2 linked regions of the Pigmentiphaga sp. H8 genome follow. The protein of the gene in region 2 binds, or shares a complex with, the protein of the main gene of each other region. Links are inferred from orthologs where the notes say so. Each region holds a gene or a part of one and is shown on either strand. Other genes may lie near its edges.

Region 1 (3,098 bases), 1.0 Mb from region 2 along the record:
ATGTCGACCCGGGCCAGCAGATCCTGGATGAATGATTCTGGGATCATGCGCGCAGCGCGAAAGGACAATGCATGGACCGCCGGCTCAACCCAGGCGGGCCTTGATCAGCTTGGACACTTCGGCCATGTCCGCGCGCCCGGCCAGCTTGGGCTTGACCAGCCCCATCACCTTGCCCATGGCCGCGCCACCGGTGACGCCCTGCGCCGAAACCTCGGCCACGGCGGCAGCGACCACCGCGTCGATCTCTTCCTGGGGAGCGGCCTGCGGCAGGAACTCCTGCAGGACCGCCATTTCCGCGCGCTCCTGCTCGGCCGACTCGGTCCGGCCGGCCTGTTCAAACGAGGCGATCGACTCGCGGCGCTGCTTCACCTGCTTCTCGACGATGGCGACGATGTCGGCATCCGCCAGCTCGCGGCGCTCGTCGACTTCCTTTTGTTTGACCGCGGCCGACAGCAGCCTCAACGTTCCGAGGCGCTCGGCCGCCTTGGCGCGCATCGCGCTCTTGATTTCATCGGACAGGCGGGCTTTGAGGGTATCTGCGCTCATGGAGGGATTCCGCGATAAGAGAGAAGCCGGGCGCCACGACAGGCGCGAGCCAGGACAGAGGATAACGGCAAAAACGCCAAAAGCCGCCCGGCTGGTGCCGTAGCGGCTCTGACAACAACTTTGCGAAACTACCGGAAAGCTTCGTCGCGCCAAGGGCGCGGCAGCAATCAGTACAGGCGCTTGGGCAGCTGCTGGCTGCGGATGCGCTTGTAGTGGCGCTTGACGGCAGCGGCATGCTTGCGCTTGCGTTCGGCCGTGGGCTTTTCGTAAAACTCGCGCGAGCGCAGTTCGGTCAGCAAGCCAGTCTTTTCAATGGTGCGCTTGAAACGACGCAGGGCGACCTCAAACGGCTCATTTTCTTTAACGCGAATTGTCGGCATGTAACGATTGCCTCGGGGTTGCTAGGGGTTGATCAAGCCTGCCAATATAGCAGATCCTTTTCCATATTGCCAACCCTTCCGCAGCCCGGGTGCTACACTGCCGCTAGGGTTAACTCTGATCATAATCGCGTCCGCGCGCATTTTTCAATGATTGTCCTCGGCTTCGAAAGCTCCTGCGACGAAACCGGCGTCGCCGTCGTCAGCGCCGAACGCGGCCTGATCTCCCACGCGCTGTATTCGCAGGTCGAGATGCACCAGGCCTACGGCGGCGTGGTGCCGGAGCTGGCCTCCCGCGACCACGTGCGGCGGGTGCTGCCCCTGACGCAGCAGGCCCTGAACGATGCCGGCCTGACCCTGGACGACGTCGACGCGGTCGCCTACACCGCCGGGCCGGGCCTGGCCGGCGCGCTGCTGGTGGGCGCCAGCGTGGCGCAAGCCATCGCCTGGGCCCGCGACCTGCCCTCCATCGCCATCCATCACCTGGAAGGACACCTGCTGTCGCCGCTGCTGGCGACGCCCCGGCCCGAATTCCCTTTCGTCGCGCTGCTGGTCTCCGGCGGGCACACCCAGCTCATGCGGGTGGACGGCGTGGGACGCTACGAATTGCTGGGCGAGACCCTGGACGATGCTGCCGGCGAGGCTTTCGACAAGACCGCGAAGCTGCTGGGCCTGGGCTACCCCGGCGGACCGGCGCTGTCCCGGCTGGCCGAATCCGGCCGCGCCGACCGCTTCGACCTGCCCCGCCCCAAACTGCACAGCCCCGATCTGGATTTCAGCTTCAGCGGCCTGAAGACCGCCGTGCTGACCCGCATGAAAACCCTGGACGCCGACGACGCGCAAGCCCGCGCCGACCTGGCCGCGGCCACGCAGGATGCCATCGTTTCGGTACTGGTCGCCAAGGCCGCCAAGGCCCTCGAGGCCACCGGCCTGAAGCGCCTGGTCGTCGCCGGCGGCGTGGGCGCCAACCGGCTGCTGCGCGAACGCCTGGCCACCCACCTCGCGCGCCTGCGCGCCCAGGTCTTCTTTCCGCCGCTGGAACTGTGCACCGACAACGGCGCCATGATCGCCTTCGCCGGCGCCCTGCGCCTGCAAGCCGGCCTGGCCAACCCCACCGAGCGCCACATGAGCTTCACGGTCCAACCCCGGTGGCCATTGGAGCCCCCCCCTACGCGCTGACGCGCGCCCCCCAGGGGGCGATGCGGGTGGACCGGCGGAGCCGGATCCACCGCATCCTGGGTCTGCGTGGGGATATATCGATGCAGAGCACCGCGTACTTGCTTTGATCCTGGGCGCCGCGGATCCGGCTTTGCCGGTCCGCCAGCGCCGCCCCCTTGAGGGGGCGCCCGAAGGGCGTAGGGGGTGGGCTTCCCCTCAGCGCGTAGGGGGGGACCCCTTCCCTCCGAGCTTGCTTTCCTTGCCGGCCATCAGCTTGGAGATGTTCTGCCGATGGCGGTAGAGCAGCATCAGCGCCATCAGGCCGATGGCGGTGCCGATCCGGGAATCGGCGGTCCAGGCCACGCCGTGGCCGAACACGTAGTAGATGGGCGCGAAGACGGCCGCGACGATCGCCGCCAGCGACGAATAACGGAAGAACAGCGCCACGATCAGCCAGGTCGCCAGCGTGGCCACGCCCAGCCAGGGCTGCAGGCCCAGCAGCACGCCCAGCGCGGTCGCCACGCCCTTGCCGCCCTTGAACCGGAAGAACACCGGGTACAGGTGGCCCAGGAATACCGCCAGCGCCACCACCGCGATCGTGGTTTCGCCCAAGCCGAGCCGATACGCGTAGACCTGGGCCAGCCACACCGCCACCCAGCCCTTGAAGGCGTCGCCGATCAGCGTCAGGATCGCGGCGGCCTTGCTGCCCGAGCGCAGCACGTTGGTGGCGCCCGGATTGCCCGAGCCGTAGGAGCGCGGATCGTCGAGCCCCATCACCCGGCTCACGACCACGGCGAACGAAATGGAACCGATCAGATAGGCGATGACGGCGGCGGCGACGGTGATCATGGATGGGGAACCCTTGGGCCTATGTGGCCACGTCACGGTGACGATGGCATGACAGGCGGCGATTCTACCGGTTGGGCAGGACACTGTCCCGCTGCAAGCGCACGAAATCCGCCGCGCACGCTTGCGTCATAGCGCCGCGGCGACGGGAACGGCCTTCAACAGGCGGAC
Region 2 (2,974 bases):
TCCTTCCCGCCACCGACAGGCTGTGCACCTTGCCCCGCAGGCTGCCTATGCGCGCGTCGGTCTCCAGCAGGGTCTGCGCCGCGAACCGCCCCAGCACCAGGATCATTTCCGGGTTGATGAACGAGATCTGCCGCATCAGGTAGGGACTGCAGCGCGCCACTTCCTCGGGCAGCGGGTCGCGGTTGCCGGGCGGACGGCATTTGATGACGTTGGCGATGAATACATCGTGCTGGCGCGAGCGCGCGATGGAGGCCAGCATGCTGTCGAGCAGTTTGCCCGAGCGCCCCACGAAAGGCGCGCCCTGCTTGTCTTCCTGTTCGCCCGGCGCCTCGCCCACCAGCAGCCAGCGCGCCTTGGGCGAGCCGGTGCCGAACACGGTTTGCGTGCGCCCCTTGCACAGGCCACAGGCCACGCAGTCGCGCACCTCGTCCTGCAACGCGGCCCAGGCCTGCTCGGGATCGGCGGGCATGGCGGCCGGCGCCGGGAGCTCCTGCATGGGAATTTCCTGCACGAGGGCCACGGGTTCGGCCCTCTCGGGCTCGACGGCGGGGACGGTCGCCACGGATTCCCGCACCGGACTCTGCGGAGGTGCCACGGGCACCTCCGCCGCCGGCGCAAGCTCGGGTGCGGCCGCCGGCGCGGCAGCGCCGGGCAGGTTCCACAGCCGCTCCACGCCCAGCTCGCGCAGCCAGGCGCGCCGGACCGCGCTCATGCCATCGGCGCCGTTGCGCTCAGTCGCCATGGAAACCTCCGGGAATGGGATGGACTGCCAGCGCCTTGCGCATGACGATCGCGTCTTCCCGCCCGCGCAGCGACGGGTAGTAGCCGCGGCGCAAGCCGATGCGTTCGTAGCCCGAGCGTTCGTACAAGCCCTTGGCCACCAGGTTCGAGGGCCGCACCTCCAGCAGCAGGCTGTGCGCCTGGCGCGCGGCGGCGCACTGCTCGACCCAGGCCAGCAACCGCCGGCCCAGCCCCAGGCCCTGCGCCTGCGGCGCCACGCTGATGTTCAACAGGTGCGCCTCGTCCAGCGCCACCATCACGATGCAATAGCCCAGCAGGCGTTCGCCGTCGCGCACCACCCAGGCGTCGTAGCCCGAGCGCAGCGAATCGGCGAAATTGCCGCGCGTCCAGGGAAAGGAATAGATCTGGCGCTCGACCGCGTCCACCTGGTCCAGATCCTGTTCCGTCATGGGACGGCAGGCCTGCCCCCAGCCCGCCAGGATGCTCGCCGCGTCGATCGATGCCCGGCCCTGCACCGCGTTCATGATTGCGCTCCCGATGTGGCGACACGGGGATTGCCCCCCGCCCCGGCTTGCCTTTCCGCGGTGGTGAAAGCCACCTTGTCCCGCACGTACAAGGGCGCGGCCAGCTCCGGCGCGACGGTTTCGCCGCGCAGGTAGGCGCCATGCGCCAGTCGGGCGACCGCGGCGGCGGTGGGCCGGGCAACGTCCGCCCGCTCGTCCGGGCCGAAGCCGGCGAAGACTTCCGGATAGGCGGCCGCCGCGTCGCCGCACAGCCAGGGCGCCTGCGCGCCCAGGGCCGCCAGGCGCCCGCGCAGCCAGGCCTCGAGCCCGTCGCCCGCCATCAGTTGCGGTTCGATCAGGCAGGCCAGCCGGTCGGCCGATTCGCGGCGGTAGACCGCCAGATAGATTTCCTGCATGCGCGCATCCATGGCCACCACCAGCGGCCGCTGGCCGGGATCCCGGACCTGCTGCGCCACGGCGGCATGCGACACCACGGGTATCACCGGCCGGCCCAGGGCGAACCCCAGACCCTGCGCCACCCCGCAGGCGACCCGCAGCCCGGTGAATCCCCCGGGCCCCTGCCCGAAGGCGATGGCATCGAGCTGCGTCCGGGCGATGCCGGCCTCGTCCAGCACCTCCTGCACCATGGGCAGCAGCCGGGCCGAGTGCTCCTGCACGCCCTGGTGCTCGCGCACGAGAAGGTCGACGGCACCGGCATCCGCGGCGCGCAACAAGGCCACGCCGCACCAGGCGGAGGAAGTTTCCAGGGAAAGGATATGCAGCGACATGGGCTGCAATTGTAAGACCAGATGAGGGGAAATACCGGGATCTGCACCCGGTTTTCAGTGCTTGTGCTTGCGATAGGGTTCGTACACTTCTTCGCTGGCACGGCGGATTTCCTGCCGCAACAGCACCCTTTCCTCGGAAGACAGCTTGCGCGGCCCGACCCGCCGTTCGTCCTGGCTGACCGGACCTGCCCAGGGATCCATGGAGGCGCGCACGACGCCGGACTGTCCCGCCGGGGGCACGTTGGCCGCGCGCGCCGCATCGACCTGCTCGTCGGCCCGTGAAACCGCGCTTTCGACCTGGCCGGCGAATCCGCCGGAGGCGGGGTCGACGGGGCGTACCGCGTCGGCACGGGGCAGCGCTGCGCGGGGGTCGCGGACCTGGCCGATCGCCGCGCCACCAGCCAATACCGTTATCATCACGAACAGCCCACCCAGCATGATCGCCGCGCTGGAGCCTGCCGTACGAGTGGAGTCGAATACTTTGTTCACGTTTCAATCATACGATGTACCCATGACAGCGTCATAGATGCCTGCGTGACCAAACGGGCATTTATGTAACAACCAATGTCCCTCCCTGGATTGATACAAACTCCTCCGTTACATTCGCGCCATGTCACTAGCCAACGCCCCCAAGAAAATCCTCGTCGTCGACGACGACGTGCGGCTGCGCGATCTGCTGCGCCGCTACCTTGCCGAACAGGGCTTCTCCGTCTGGGTCGCGGAAAACGCCCAGACCATGAACAAGCTCTGGCAGCGAGAGCGTTTCGACCTGCTCGTGCTCGACCTGATGTTGCCGGGAGAGGACGGCCTGTCGATCTGCCGCCGCCTGCGCGGCGCCCGCGACAGCACGCCCATCATCATGCTGACGGCCAAGGCCGAGGATGTCGACCGCATCGTCGGGCTGGAGATGGGCGCGGACGACTACCTGCCCAAGCCCTTCAA

What was found.
Region 1: the proteins of tsaB (region 2) and tsaD are in contact, whole or in part, in a solved structure (PDB 4WQ4), measured with the Escherichia coli proteins. The link is inferred for Pigmentiphaga sp. H8 from one-to-one orthologs.

Annotation. Positions count from the first base shown.
Region 1 is NZ_CP033966.1:4,175,811-4,178,908, forward strand. Bases 173-3,087 are described here. They hold tsaD (tRNA (adenosine(37)-N6)-threonylcarbamoyltransferase complex transferase subunit TsaD), read left to right. Parts: upstream 173-1,073; coding sequence 1,074-2,102; downstream 2,103-3,087. Other genes in these bases: EGT29_RS19735 (GatB/YqeY domain-containing protein), read right to left, coding at 173-546; rpsU (30S ribosomal protein S21), read right to left, coding at 714-926; plsY (glycerol-3-phosphate 1-O-acyltransferase PlsY), read right to left, coding at 2,298-2,930; ybaK (Cys-tRNA(Pro) deacylase), read right to left, coding at 3,057-3,087. Also shown: dnaG (DNA primase), read right to left, coding at 1-47; more of EGT29_RS19735, read right to left, coding at 85-172; more of ybaK, read right to left, coding at 3,088-3,098.
Region 2 is NZ_CP033966.1:3,146,025-3,148,998, forward strand. Bases 148-2,938 are described here. They hold tsaB (tRNA (adenosine(37)-N6)-threonylcarbamoyltransferase complex dimerization subunit type 1 TsaB), read right to left. Parts: upstream 2,033-2,938; coding sequence 1,262-2,032; downstream 148-1,261. Other genes in these bases: EGT29_RS14930 (uracil-DNA glycosylase), read right to left, coding at 148-742; rimI (ribosomal protein S18-alanine N-acetyltransferase), read right to left, coding at 732-1,265; EGT29_RS14945 (hypothetical protein), read right to left, coding at 2,087-2,521; ompR (two-component system response regulator OmpR), read left to right, coding at 2,643-2,938. In the rest of the region: more of EGT29_RS14930, read right to left, coding at 1-147; more of ompR, read left to right, coding at 2,939-2,974. UniProt on the Escherichia coli protein: Required for the formation of a threonylcarbamoyl group on adenosine at position 37 (t(6)A37) in tRNAs that read codons beginning with adenine.